Linked DNA regions of Desulfosediminicola ganghwensis. The protein of the gene in region 2 binds, or shares a complex with, the protein of the main gene of each other region. Links are inferred from orthologs where the notes say so. Each region holds a gene or a part of one and is shown on either strand. Other genes may lie near its edges. The genes, in order: FCL45_RS01275 and trxA.

Evidence for each region.
Region 1: the proteins of trxA (region 2) and FCL45_RS01275 are in contact, whole or in part, in an NMR structure (PDB 2IPA), measured with the Bacillus subtilis proteins. The link is inferred for Desulfosediminicola ganghwensis from one-to-one orthologs.

The regions. Positions count from the first base shown.
Region 1 is NZ_CP050699.1:288,527-296,021, reverse strand. The notes cover bases 2,649-5,641. They hold FCL45_RS01275 (arsenate reductase ArsC), read right to left. Parts: upstream 4,378-5,641; coding sequence 3,919-4,377; downstream 2,649-3,918. Other genes in these bases: FCL45_RS01260 (DUF4920 domain-containing protein), read right to left, coding at 5,555-5,641; FCL45_RS01265 (PepSY-associated TM helix domain-containing protein), read right to left, coding at 4,988-5,542; FCL45_RS01270 (ArsR/SmtB family transcription factor), read right to left, coding at 4,379-4,783; arsB (ACR3 family arsenite efflux transporter), read right to left, coding at 2,742-3,926. Outside these bases: FCL45_RS01295 (YigZ family protein), read right to left, coding at 1-479; FCL45_RS01290 (putative sulfate/molybdate transporter), read right to left, coding at 492-1,718; FCL45_RS01285 (hypothetical protein), read left to right, coding at 2,164-2,556; more of FCL45_RS01260, read right to left, coding at 5,642-6,016; FCL45_RS01255 (helix-turn-helix domain-containing protein), read right to left, coding at 6,388-6,897; purL (phosphoribosylformylglycinamidine synthase), read left to right, coding at 7,263-7,495. UniProt on the Bacillus subtilis protein: Catalyzes the reduction of arsenate [As(V)] to arsenite [As(III)]. In vitro, can dephosphorylate para-nitrophenyl phosphate (pNPP).
Region 2 is NZ_CP050699.1:5,547,726-5,554,950, reverse strand. Bases 3,652-6,374 are described here. They hold trxA (thioredoxin), read right to left. Parts: upstream 5,315-6,374; coding sequence 4,988-5,314; downstream 3,652-4,987. Other genes in these bases: hemL (glutamate-1-semialdehyde 2,1-aminomutase), read left to right, coding at 5,677-6,374; trxB (thioredoxin-disulfide reductase), read right to left, coding at 3,959-4,897; FCL45_RS23855 (outer membrane protein assembly factor BamD), read right to left, coding at 3,652-3,945. In the rest of the region: protein translocase subunit SecD, read right to left, coding at 1-272; FCL45_RS23870 (phosphotransferase), read left to right, coding at 782-1,804; FCL45_RS23865 (P-loop nucleotide/nucleoside kinase family protein), read left to right, coding at 1,791-2,399; FCL45_RS23860 (NIL domain-containing protein), read left to right, coding at 2,418-2,864; more of FCL45_RS23855, read right to left, coding at 3,175-3,651; more of hemL, read left to right, coding at 6,375-6,969; FCL45_RS23835 (AtpZ/AtpI family protein), read left to right, coding at 7,056-7,225. UniProt on the Bacillus subtilis protein: Participates in various redox reactions through the reversible oxidation of its active center dithiol to a disulfide and catalyzes dithiol-disulfide exchange reactions.

The DNA.
Region 1 (7,495 bases), 5.3 Mb from region 2 along the record:
CCTTCCACCTCCGAGATCAGGTGTTCAGTTGTTTTAAGTAATGAATAGGGCAGAGTCAGGGATATCTTGGCATAGTTTATCTTTACTCTTGTGTCCAACTGATCCATGGCGAGTTGAACACTTGAACTGTAGGCCCTGGCCATACCTCCTGTTCCCAGCTTGATGCCACCGAAGTACCGGCTGACCACGGCACAGATCTCACCAATCCCGGAATGATGCAGTACGTTGAACATGGGCTTTCCGGCACAGCCGCGGGGCTCACCATCATCGCTCATACCATACCCGGCAGGGTCGCCGGGGTTACCGGCCACGCAGGCCCAGCAATTATGGTTTGCGTCTGGATGCTTCTCGTTGATACGGCGTATAAACGCATCGGCGTCGGCCTTGGTGGGGCAATGCTCTATATAACAGATGAACTGGCTGCGTTTGACAATCTGTTCAACGACTACCGGGGCCGCCGGGATGGAATAGGGTTTCATGGCATTAACACTTTAAATATGCAGCTTGCCCGAGCGCAGGGCGTGGGCGAGCAGAACACCTGCGACAAATGCCCAGGCCAGGTTCAGAACAAGGGTGAGGCCCAGCATTATCAAGAGAACGAATAGATCTGCACGTTCCTCAATGTCAATAATGCTCATGCCGAGCTGAACACCGGCAAAGAGGAGTAACACGCCGAGAATCGCCATAGGCAAGAGATGCAGCAAGGCGATGGCATGGGGGCCGAGAAAAATTGCCATCATAATAAACAGGGTGCCGATGACAATATTAGAGCCATGGGTTCGGGCACCAAAGCGGTAGTGGGCGGCAAGCCCTCCGGCACCGTGGCAAAGTGGGATTCCTCCCAGTAAAAAACAGAGACCGGAGGCAAAGGCCATGCTGAGAGTCATTGATCTGTAACTCACCCGTTCTGCAGCCCCCGGAAAGTACTCTTTAGAGAGTTCTGTGGTGGCGACAACGGCATTGCCGAGAGTCATGGGGATCTGCGGCAGCACCAGGGCAAAGAGCGCAAAGCTCAGGTCGATAGAAGAGGGAAAGCCATAGGGCAGAATCTGGGGAAGATAAATGCCGGGCAGGATTTTTATGAGATTTTCGTAGTCACCGAAGCAGAATCCTGCCAGCAGGCCGAGCGAGATCAGGATGATAGCGGCCGGGAAACGTTTGGAGTTCAGCAGGGCCAGGGTTATGAAAAAGCCCCCGATACCGAGTAGAAAGCCAACAGGTACAGGGCCAATGTGCTGCAGTCGGAAAAACGGTTCGGCAAGGCCGGTTGCCTGTTGCGAGGCGGAAGTTCCCAGTATAAAGTGAATCCCTTGGTTCATCAGTAGCACGCCGGTCGCAAGCTGCACGCCGCGTACCACAGATTTGGGAATCAGTCTGCCGATGTGGGTGATAGCCCCTGTGAGACCTATTATGGCCATGAATATACAGATCAGCAGGGTTGAGCTGCTTACCTGTTGCGCGGTCATGCCCGTGGCTATGGCATAGGCGGCGATCACTTTCATAGGTTGTACGGCAACCGGGATTTTAAAATAATATCCGGCCAGCAGATAAAAGAGTCCTATTGCGAAAAAAGTGCCAACCGCGGAGAGATCATTGACCAGGATCATTCCCATGGTCAACGGCAACAGGGTTCCGAGGTCGCCGAGCGAGCCTGCAATTTCCATACGGTTGAAGCGCATGGTCCGGTAATGCTCTGTTCTGCTTGGTATGGGCGTCATGGTAGTAGAATGCTAAAGCGTAATGAAGCTGATGCCATAAGTTAAATTAAGAAGATTGCGATTTAAAGCATCACTATACAACAAAGTGGTGATCAGTTCAGCATGTTTGCCAGGCTATGCATACTCAAAGCGTCAAAATGACAACGATAAACAGGGTGATGGTGTGTGCTATTGATTGCAAAATGCAGCACATTTACGTACTGTAGCAAAAGAATTTGGTATCAAGCGATGTTCAGCCGATTTATAGAACGAGTTGAAGTGGTCTGCCGCAGAGCAGCCCTTGTCGACATGGTCCACAGGGGCGAATCTTCAACACACTATAGAGCTGCTCTTTGGGTATTGTACCCGTATGAAATGTTCAGGCAGTAGGCTTAATACTTTGCAATTACAAAACATGAAAATAGCTTGCTGGTTATTTTCATGAGATATATGTGCGGGAGGGGAAATGTATTTGTGCATAGATTTTGATGGAACCATTGTCGACCATCGATATCCCGATATTGGTGAGCCGGTGCCGGGAGCTATCCAGTGGCTGAAGAGGCTTCATAAATGTGGCGGCCGAATAATCCTCTTCACCATGCGCTCGGATCAGGCGGGGAGAATGTTGCTTACGGATGCTGTGAATTATCTGCGGCGTGAAGGGGTTGAGCTGTATGGCATTAACCGGAATCCCGATCAGGATAGCTGGACCGCCAGTCCCAAGGCGTATGGCGAACTTTATATAGATGATGCGGCTTTTGGCTGTCCCTTGATCTTTCCGAGAAAATTTGCCCGCCCCTGCGTTGACTGGAAAAAAGTCGGCCCCCAGGTTGAACATATGATCTTGAGCAGAGGTTGAATCCGGCTTTCTCATCAGCCACGGTACACCACCAGCTTATTCGGTGTTTTGGCCGTAAACATAGCTTGCTATAGTTTACGGCCAATAAAAATGAATCCGGCCCTGCCTGAATTGATTAAAAAAAACAGGGGTATGGTTGTTGTCTTTCCCCCCTCAAGTGGGGAGAATGACATTCTGAATACGAGTTACTGATGGTTAAACCAGTGCTGGGTTTTAAGGCAGATACGTACCAGCATCAACATCAGCGGCACCTCGATCAATACACCGACAACCGTGGCAAGGGCTGCACCCGAGGAGAGGCCGAAAAGCATAACCGCAGTAGCGATGGCTACTTCAAAATGGTTTGAAGCACCAATCATCGCAGCGGGTGCCGCATCTTCATAGGAAAGCTTCAAGACCTTCGCCAGGCCGTAACCAAGAGCAAAAATCAGCACAGTCTGGATGAAAAGCGGAATGGCGATCCAGAGAATGGTGAGCGGGTTCTGCAGGATCACTTCGCCTTTGAAAGAAAAGAGCAGCACCAGAGTGGTGAGCAGGGCGATAATGGTGATCGGAGTCAGGACGTGCAGGAACTTTTCATGAAACCACACCTTGCCTTTGGTCTGAATCAGCCACTTTCTTGAGAAATATCCGGCAACCAATGGCAGTGCCACATAGATGGAGATGGAGAGCAGCAATGCCTGCCACGGTACCGGCAGTCTGCCCACGCCAAGAAGAAATCCACCCAGGACACCGTAGAGCAGCAGCATGAGCAGTGAGTTTACCGCAACCATCACCAGGGTGAGGCCGTCGTTTCCGCGTGAGAGATATCCCCAGACCAGAACCATCGCGGTACATGGTGCGATGCCAAGTAGAATGCAGCCTGCAAGATAGCTGCGCCACAGCGGAATTTCGAGCATCTTTAGGCCCTCGTGCATTACCACTGTACCGGCGCCATGGATTGCGCCGACATCAAGATCAAGCCCGAAGGGAATCTTTACCAGATCCGTCGCGGCCTCCCCGATAAAGCCCTTAAGCAAAAAGCCAAGGAAGAAAATGCAGATGGCGTACATGGTGAAAGGTTTTACCGCCCAGTTGATAAAGAGGGTCAGCAGAACCGGCTTGGCACTCTTGCCGGCTTTGACCACTGAGGCAAAGTCGATTTTGACCATGATCGGGTACATCATGAAAAACAGGCAGATGGCGATGGGGATAGAAACCACAGGGGCCCCGTTGACATGGATTGCCATCCCGTCCAGAGTGTGGGCAAAGTCGGGTGCAATCTTGCCAAGCAGGATGCCGCCGACAATACAGGCTCCTACCCAGAGCGTAAGATAACGTTCGAAAATCGAAGTCATCCGACGCTCGTTTGAGTTGTGCTGATCAGTCATTTCCTTTCTCCGTATAGCCCGGCAGGTTGTCAGGCAGAGTCTTGATAAATACTTCTATTTCGTCTCGAACCTTTCGATAACATTCGAGCTTCTGCTCTTTATCTTCAAAGGCCAGGGCCATTTGGGGTGGATCGTTAAAACCCACGTGGATAACCTTGCAGTCACCTCTGAACATGGGGCAGGTCTCGTTGGCATGACCACATACCGTCACCACGTAATCGAATTCAATCTGGCCCAGTTCCTCGACTACTTTTGAGGTGTGGCTTGAGATGTCCACCCCCTTTTCCGCCATAACAGCCACGGCATTCTCATTTAAGCCGTGACATTCTATTCCTGCCGAAAAGGCGTTCATCCTGTCACTTTTCAGGTGACGGGCAAAGCCCTCAGCCATCTGGCTTCGGCAGGAATTTCCCGTACAGAGAAACAGGACATTCGGTTTGTTAACGGACACGCTATTTATCCTCCTTTCCTTCTTCAGACGGTACGGGGCAACATTCCGTCCCTCGTTGCTTTCTGCATATATCTTCAGGGTCAAGGGCGAGAATCGCAGTCAGTGCCTCTCTGTCCCTTTGTATCTGCTCCGTTGACTCGAGCTGGGACGATAGCCAGGTGATCATCGTCTGGTGCTCCTGATCTTCTTTGAGGCGAAAATAGGCCCATTTGCCGACATTCCTGCTCTCGACTATTGCAGATCGCTGCAAAACCCCAAGATGTCGGGAAATCGTTGCACCGCTCACCTCAAGCAATTCGGTGATCTGGCAGGGACAGAGTTCGCCTGCATGCTGCAGCGCCATCAGGATTCTCATCCTGTTACCATCTGCAAATGCCTTGGTTAGTGTGATTATGTTTTCAATCATTGTATTAGAACCTCATTTAGCTGACCGGCTAAATGATAGTGGTGCGGTGCCACATCTGTCAATTAAAATGTAGGCAAAGGGGTGGGCGCTAACCAAAAAATAATAGAGAGGGAAGGGTGTTACAGGACCTGAAAAAGCCCTGTGCAAGAGAACTAGCACAGGGCTCGGGGAGGGAAGAATGAACTACTGTTTTACAGGGGATTTTTACAGATAGAGCCAGAGGAAAAATATAGGCAGGGCGATTCCGGCCCCGGTCAGCCAGGCGCCTCTGCCGCGTAGGCCTTTTTTACCACGCAGTATAAAAAGCCCGGTGACGGCAACGATCATCAGCGCCAGCGCATAGAGATCAGCTACCCAGGTCCAGAGCTTTTTGGCATGATTGATATGCAGAAAATTCATCTGGTACAGCCCTTTTCTCGGTTGGTTCTTCTCCTCGAAAACTTCTCCGCTGCGAAGGTTGACAGTAATGTTGTTGTTTACCACGAAAATCTGCAGAGTCGTATCGTCTGTCTGATAGCTTCCCTTGATTTCGCCACTCTCTTTGAGTTGGGTCAGTATGTTCCTGATTAAACCATCGCCGGTCAGTCCGACTAAGGGGGCAGGGTTGATGGTAGATTGAATTCGTTCAATCCGGTAATTGGGATTCCAGTCTGCAATATGATTTACCGCAATTCCCGAAATCGCATAGATAATGGTGAGTCCAAAGCAGAGGTAGCCGAGATCCCGGTGGATTATGTTGTTCCAGCGACGCCATTTCATATGGGGCACCGGTTATTCGTTAATTTCAGCGCCAAGGCCGATCAGGCGGATAAAGCGTGTTCCTTCATCAATCGAGGCGGGGTCGAATGGTTTACCTTTTTCCTCTGCAAGATGTTGCTGGTACTTGATGAGCTCTTCCCGGGAAAGTTTCACCTCGTCTACAATACCTTCTATAATGCCAACCCGGCCGGTAGCACTCATGGGAAAGACGATTTCACCATCGGTGACCTTTACCTGGATCTTTTCATTGGGGCGATCTCCTGCCACATAAATCCAGCAGCCTCGTTTGGCGCACACTTCGATTATAAGGCCCTCAACTCTTACTGTTTTGCCGAGATATTCGTCAGGTGCATCGAGAATTCTAGAGATGGCGGTGGATTCGCCTTCGCTGATACCATTTCCGTAGGTTTTGGCAAAGGCCTGACCGGTGAAAAGCAGGGTGGCAGCCAGAAAAAGCAGGGTGATTCTCTTCATGTGTTATCTCCTGATAGGTTGAGTTGCAGACAAAACAGATCGGTGGTATCGAGCAAAATTGTCATTGGTTCGGGCAAAGTCGCAGCTGATGGTTCTGGCTCAATGCCGGTATGAAATTCAGGTTATTATCTGTGTTGCCGATACAAATCCCGTACCGGATTGCCACAACGTGATATTAATGAAGTGCTTTTGAAGAATAGACCGATAAATCAGGAGAATAAGGTGCAGGAAGTGTGTGCAGGTATCGGTGGGGAAGTGCCGGCGGATGGGCAGGATGGGTGCTGCGCTCGACAAAATTGTCGAGCGCAGCAGTTCAATGTCGAATGTGCGGATGAAAAGTGCGTCAGACTGAAAAAAGAGAGATTGGGGAATCAGCCCTGTTTTTTCTTTCTGCGCTTGCGCTTGCTCTTTTTCTTTTTAATCGGCTTTGGTCGTTTAGGGCGTTTTTTAGAGCCCTTTTTGCTGATTTTGCAAGGCTTTGGGGCAGAGGGATCCTGGCTTTTGCGTGCAGAGGTATCGGTAGACTCTGGTGTCGCTTCGGCGCCATCCGGGGCAATCGCTTTCTGAGCTTCAGCTGCTTTTTCAGGCGCTGCATTCAATGACACCGGCTCGCTGTCGGCAGCCTTTTTTAGAACGTCTGCGGGAAACATCTCCATACCTTTTTCTTTAAAACGCTTAACGAGGTAGCGGATCTGACCGATGCTCAGTCCTGACTGCTCGGCGGTTTCAGCCTGGGTCGTGCCCTGATCGAGCAGGATAAGGGCGGCGGCGCGCTGACTGACGTCAGGGGCGTTCAATCTGCTGAGTTTGGCACAAACGATCTGGTGGTCCGGGGAAAGAAGCAGACCTGCGGAGTTTGAGGATGAAGATTGTAATGTCATGACTATTGTTATCCTGATGTATTAAAAAAAGCGGGTAGAAATGAAACTGTCTGCTCGTCGAGTCAGCTAAATACGTTCGGGAACGTACAATTATTTCATGAGATATTCAAGGCTGATAGTTGTTTCACTGACGCTCTGCAATAATCTCAGAGGGCTGATACTCTGATTGAAAACCACCGCTAAATACACTTTGAGCAAGATATTTCTGGTAAAAAATGCTATGTTGGGATGTTTTTCTGCAGCTAAGATGTTACTCACCAGCAAAGCTGAAGTATCTTCACTTTAAAAACCATCTCCCGCAGTCCAAACCAGTCTGGGAAAATTGTTGTAACTGCAGGAATACCTCCAAATAAAAGGATGCGAAAATGAGTGTGAAAATCACACGTTTGTATCGGAAGATTGACGATAGCCGGGCCTACTGTTTTAACATAGAATCCAGCCGCGAGTTAACGGATGAAGAAGTGCTACGGGTACGCTTGATCCTGGCCGATGGCTTTCTGGCGGAGACTGTCTCCACCTCTCCGGTTCTGGCGGGTGACCGTGTTGTCGAGCTTGGACCGCGCATGAATTTCGCCACCGCCTGGTCGTCGAATATGGT
Region 2 (7,225 bases):
GTGCGTACAGCACTGATTGATTCTTCTGCCAGGGTATCCTTGATATCGTTGGCTGAAAATTCGAGGGCGTTTTCCTGGGCTTTGTCAAGATTGACCTTTAAGATCAGGTGCATACCTCCTTGAAGGTCAAGGCCAAGCCTGAGCCCTTCAGGGGCAAGATATTGCTTCCACCAGTTTGGGGTGGAAGAATAGAATGAGGGGACAATCGTGACTACGGAGAGTACGACCAACATGGCCATGAGACCAAGTTTCAGCTTTAGTGATGTGTTCATTGATAGCCCTAAAGAAAGTATCTGTAATAGGTTATGATCTATTCAAGCGGTAAACCACTATCATTGTATGGTTTCAAATGCAGCGATTATAACGTGATGACTGATTCTTGCAAGGTTATGCGTCGAATTATTCACGTAATGATGCATGAACAGGCCGATGATTTATGCTGGGTCCAGCCAAATTCATGGGGCCGGTGCGAATAAATCTGCATCAAACTTTCATGCTGTCAGACGTTGATGTACTGAAAAAGCAACATAAGTATACGGGCTTTGGAAGATGAAAGAAAGAGAGGATACATCCCGTTTTCACGTCCTTTCGTGTAGTGGTAAAGTAATAATCGTACTGTGCCGGAAATGGAAATTCAACACTGCCATTTAGAAGTGTTCGTCGGCCTGCCTGCAGGCTGGGCCAGCGAGTTAACCGGTTCCGTTGACATCAATAACTATCGAAAAGATTGTTGGTAATATCATGGTCGTTTCAGGTTATCGATTTTTTTTCGGAGGTACAGATGGATGCTCTACTCCCTGATTATGTCCAATGGCTTATGGATAAAGAGAATTATCCACACCAGGTGGAGTCAGTTGAACTAATTCAGACACATATCTCCTACATTGTTCTGGCCGGGGCGTATGTGTATAAATTTAAAAAGCCCGTTGATTTTGGTTTTCTGGATTTTACATCATTGGAGAAACGAAAATATTTCTGTAATGAAGAGCTGCGCTTGAACAGACGATTATGCCCCAATGTTTATCTGCGTACTGTAGAACTCGGCAAATGTTGCGATGACTTCTGCTGGGGAGAAGGCGATGAGCCGATCGAATATGCGGTTCAAATGAGACGTCTGAAGGAAGACAGAATGATGGGTCGGCTCATAGCGCGAGGGCAGCTTCAGAAGGCTGATATCGTACGAATAGCCGATGTCCTTATACCTTTTTATGAACGTGCCGGTCGCTCCGACCGGGTGAAACAATTTGGAGATGTCAGAGTTGTAAGCAGGACTATCCAGGAAAATTTCATGGAGACCCGCCAGTTTGTGGGCGGTGTCGCACTGCCAGAGAATCGCTTTAAAAAAATACAACGTATTGCTCTGCGGTTCCTGGGAAAAGAGCAGATTTTTGCGCAGAGGGTACGGCTCAATAAAATTTGCGAGTGTCATGGGGATCTGCATTCAGGCAATATATGCCTGGAGCAGGAGGTGGCGATATTTGACTGTATTGAGTTCAACGAGAGACTCAGGTGTACAGATATTGCAGCAGACCTGGCTTTTATGGCTATGGATCTCGATTATCATAGCTTGCACGATTACTCTGATCTCTTCATCAATAGTTATCTGGAGAGGTCTGAAGATGAAAAACTTATGGACGTGCTGGCTTTTTATATGTGCTACCGGGCGTATGTCCGTGGAAAAATAGGGTTACTGACTTCAGCTGATAGCCATGTGTCAGCCGAGACCAGAAAGAATGCTGAAGAATCTGCAAAGAAGTACTTCATGTTGGCTGAGGAGTATGGAGAGCAAATTGAGTGTAGATAACGTACAAAGGTTACTGATTTTTTTTGGCCTAACTGGTTCAGGCAAAAGTTACCTGGCAAGCCGGTGGGCCGAAAAGAATGGTTTTGCCTATTTTAATTCAGATGTCATACGAAAACAGCTTGTGGGGATAGTGCCTACCCAACAGTGCAGGGATGGTATTAACAGCGGCTTTTATCACCCTGAATACAGCAAAAAAACCTATGAAGAGATGTTGAATTGTGCGCTCGGAGCACTGGAGGATGGGCATCCAATTGCGATCCTGGATGCTTCCTTTCATTTGCAAAATCAGCGACAGCGCGTTATTGATACCTTCAGCAGAGATTATCAGGTACTGTTTATCTATTGTTTTTGTAGTGAAAATGTTACGCTACAGCGTCTGAAGAAGCGTCTTGCAGAGCCTGACGCGGTGTCGGATGGTCGTCTGGAGGTCTACCTCGACCAGTTGAAAAAATTCGAATATCCAGTTGAGATACCGAATGAACTGCTGCTTGAGCTTGATACCGACGCGTCAGTTGAGCACCTTATAGCCCGTCTTGAGGATTTTGTCACTTCTGCACCTTCCGCCGACAGGAAGGATGCCTCGCCTAATCAATAACTACCGAAGGGACCGCACGTGTATACTCAGATTTATATTTTACGTTTTCCAAAAGATACCAGTGACAAACCGTTTATTTATCAGCTGGTCAAAGAGTATGATCTCGAATTCAACATACTGAAGGCCGATATCCTGTTGCAGCGTGAAGGGGTGATGATCCTCGAACTGACAGGGAGCAGTAAAACCAGTGTCGATGCAGGGCTGTCTTTTCTGGGTGGACTTGGGGTGCAGACCGAGCGGCTGGCTACCAGAATTCGCAGAGACGATGAGCAGTGCTTTCAGTGTGGAGCTTGCACAGGTATTTGTCCCGTTGGGGCCCTTTACCTGAAGCGGCCTGAAATGGAAGTGATCTTTGATGCGGAAAAATGCACCGGTTGCAGCCTGTGCGTTCCTATCTGCCCTGTACGTGCCATGGAAGTCTCACTGGATAAAGACTGGATGCTACCGCCAGCAGAGAAGGTGTAATCTGGTGTACATCCAGTGTGCCCCGGGGAAAAAATGCCCGGGACCACAGTGCACCTAGTATGATCTTCTTCTGTATTTTGCAAAATGACAGCTGGTCCCTCGAGATATCAGCGCCGCCATTGCTGGCTGCCGTGGTTTGCTGGCAGGGTCTTTGAGGCACGACACTGCCTGAGCTGATAAATTCAGGCGGTATAGCGGGCAGAGGCAAGGAGATGTCTGTAGCCAGTCCGCAGAGAATACAAAAAAAGCCCGGTGGATATTTGAAATCCAGCCGGGCTTTTTACGTGAAGAGACTACCGGGACAAGAGGTTTATTTGAAGAGTTTCCAGTCCGGCAGTGACAGGCTTGGTAGATAATGCAGTATCCCCCGTTCTGGTGGTTCGCCGGCCTCAAGTTGGGCGAGCAACTCCTGGGCGTCGCCTGAGATTGTCGAGTCAGGATACATTGCCAAAAGATAACCGAGTCTCTTTTTGGCCTGTTCATATTCTTCTGTGCGCACGTAGAAATCGACTACGAAAAATTCATGGTTCGCCAGGAACTCTCTGGCGGAGGCCACTCGTCCCTTTGCTTCGGCACTATATGGCGAATCAGGGTATGCTCGCAGCAATTGATTAAATGCCTTGATAGACTCGACTGCACCGCTGGTATCACGGTCAATACGGTCGATACGCATGTAATGAGTCATGCCTTTCTGGAACATCACGTAAGGAATTGCCTCATTTGTGGGGTGCCTTTCCTCAAACTCCTTGTAAAGTACCAGGGCTTCCATGTACCTGCCCATCTGATAGTTACAATCGGCTGCCTTCAACTCAGCAAGGGTCGCCTCGGGGCTGAACGGGTAGCGGTCTAGAATTTCCTCAAAATACTCTATCGCTGTGAAGTATTTCCCGACGTTATAGTCTTCCATACCCTTGGTTGCGAGGGTCTTGGATGGTACTTGAAGATCGAGGTCGGCATCAGAGGTGAAATCAAAATAATCAGAAACCTTACTGCATCCACTAAGAACGAGTATGCTGGCGAGAAATACCCCTGCCAGACTTGAAGCTGCAATTTTCCGGAACTGCTGAGTAGAGAAGTTCATGCAATCATGTCTGTTATTTTTCTTTTAATCTGTTCAGGTATGCCTCGGCGGCAAGCATTGCGACAGCCCCTTCACCTGCTGCGTTGACAACCTGACGAACGTTTTTGCTGATGATGTCACCTGCGGCCATAACTCCGGGAATAGCAGTACGGCATTCGCTATCGACGGGAATAAAACCCCACTGATCTGCATTCAGCAACTCCAGTGGCAGACAACTGTTGTTTGGCGTAATACCGATAAGAACAAAGATACCCTCTGCCTCCAGAGTGGAGGTGTTGCCATCGTTGTCTAACAGTTTGATTTCCTTTACGCCGTTATCTCCTTCGATGGAGCTTACCTGGCTGTTCCAGACAAACTCGATTTTATCGTTGGCGTACGCATGTTCCTGAATGATTTTGGTAGCTCTGAGCTCATCGCGACGATGGATGATACTTACTTTGCTGGCAAAACGTGTCAGGTAACATGCTTCTTCAACGGCAGTGTCTCCACCACCTACAACGACGACGGGCACGTTTCTGTAAAAAGGTGCGTCACACGTGCCGCAATAAGATACTCCCTTGCCGCGAAATTCGTTCTCACCGGGTACATTCAAGGTGTTGGGACGAGCTCCGGTGCAGAGTATCAAGGCATCGCATCGCACGGTAGAGCCGTCACCCATGTGCAGGATTTTACTATCAGGGTTACTCAGGTCAACTCGCTCGACTTCACCGTGCTGTATATTAACTTCAAACCGCTGTGCATGCTTGAGCATGTTGTCGGCAAGTTCAAAGCCGGATAGCCCTTCGGGGTAACCGGGGTAATTATCTACCCAGTCAGTGTTCAGGACCTGACCACCAGGAGCGCCTTTTTCAATAACCACATGGTCCAGGCGGGCGCGGGCAGCATACAGACCGGCAGAAAGACCAGCCGGACCTCCGCCAAGGATTACCAATTCGTAGTGCTCTTTAATCATGATTTTTATGTGTCGTACTGCTGAAAGAAAAACGCTGCCGACCGGCGGAGCTCATGCAATCGCGATTGGCAGCGTGTATGGTGAACGCTGTTACAGGGCTTTGTTGATGAGGTCTACCAGCTGGGCCTTGCCAACGGCGCCGGTGATCTGGTCTACAACTTCACCGCTCTTGAACAGGATCAGTGTAGGGATAGCACGAATACCATACTTACCTGGGGTGACGGGATTATCGTCTACATTCATTTTAGCGATGTTGACTTTGCCTGTAAATTCATCGGCGAGATCCTCGATGACGGGCCCGATAGCTTTACAGGGACCACACCAGGGGGCCCAGAAATCAACCAGGGTTGGCTGATCAGAGCCGATCAGCGTATCAAACTCAGCATCGTTAACTTGCTGGACTTTATCGTTTGCCATTATGTGCTCCTTTCCTTTAGATGTTATCAGAAGGTCATGTATGTCTATGCTGTTGAATTCTCGAAGTTCATGAATTCCGGGCTCAGTTTACCTTTTGGCCGGAAAGCTGACAAGGAAAATGTTGGACAGCACCTTTAACCTTACTGGTGGCTAATTTGCCTACCTATTTTGTGTATGAAACAGGAAAAATCAAGTATCAGGATGTTTGACATTAAAATGATCTCCGTGCTATATATTCAGGTTATTGTGTCCGCTGCCTGATACTGATTTTCGGCGTCTTTTCAACAGTTGGAATCAATACTATGTGAATGAAGCTCTCACCAGGGAGTTTTTTTAAATACTATCAATGAGGATGTGACTCTATGAAAACTGAAACTTCCCAGCGTCTCTTTCAGGAAGCGCAAAAATATATTCCGGGTGGCGTGAACAGCCCGGTAAGAGCGTGTCGTTCTGTAGGCTGTAATCCGGTGTTTATCGAACGTGCTCAGGGCACCTATGTCTATGATGTCGATGGCAATGAATACCTGGATTTTGTTGGGTCCTGGGGTCCTATGATCCTGGGCCACGCCAACCCTCTGATTTTGAAAGCTGTCAATGAGGCCGCTGCCTCGGGCACCAGTTTCGGCGCGTCCACACCCTCTGAGATCGAACTTGCATCGATGGTAGTTGAGGCGGTGCCTTCAATTGAGAAAGTGCGGTTTGTGAACTCTGGCACCGAGGCAACCATGAGTGCGGTTCGCCTGGCGCGGGGCTACACCGGTAAAAAGGTGGTCGTTAAATTTGACGGTTGTTACCACGGTCATGCCGACTCTTTTCTGGTGAAGGCGGGCTCAGGTGTTTTGACCCTCGGTATTCCCGGTAGCCCTGGAGTTCCTGATGATATCGTCAAAAACACCATTTCTATTCCGTATAATAATCTGGAAATACTTGAAAAGACATTGCGTGACGCATCGCTGGACATTGCCTGCGTTATCCTGGAACCGGTCGCAGGCAACATGGGCTGTGTGCCGCCAGCTGATGGGTTCCTCGCTAAACTGCGTGAGCTGACCAGCGAGATGGGTATTGTTCTCATATTCGACGAAGTTATCACCGGCTTCAGACTCGCCTATGGTGGGGCTCAGGAGTATTTCGGAGTTCAGCCTGATCTCACTTGCCTCGGTAAAATTATTGGCGGTGGTCTGCCAGTCGGCGCGTATGGTGGTAAAGCTGATATCATGAATTGCATTGCCCCGGATGGACCGGTATATCAGGCTGGAACGCTCTCTGGTAACCCATTGGCGATGGCGGCAGGTATTGCAACCCTGAAGCAGCTGCAGGAGTCTGATTTCTATACGAAGCTCAATGGAAAGGCGTCTGCTTATGCAGAGCAGCTCAATGCTGCGGCAGAGCGTGCAGGTGTACCGGTTACCCTGAACAGGGTCGGTTCACTGATGACCGGCTTTTTTACTGAAAGCGCAGTCTTTGATTTTGATAGCGCCATGACGGCCGATACTGATCGCTATGCTCAACACTTCAGGCAGATGCTTGGTAGCGGATTTAACATTGCTCCATCTCAGTTTGAGGTGGCATTTGTTTCAGCAGCTCATACCGAAAAAGAGCTGCTGAAAGCAGCAGAAATGACTGAATGGTCATTCAAAAAATTGCTCGAAAAATGAAAAATGCGTTGACTTTGGCAGGGAGGCATGATACCAAAACCTTCTAGTAATGTAACCGATTTATCCTCTCGGGATTTAGGAGGAAAATGATGTCGGGAATGAGAAAAGAGCTGGTTCAGTTGATGGCTCACTACGGCCATGTTGGTTTTACTTTTGTTGCCTCCATCTTCATCGGGTTGGGAGGTGGCATTTATCTGGACCAGAAAGTCTTTGATGGGAGGACCGCTCCATGGTTCACGTTTATCGGTCTGGCATT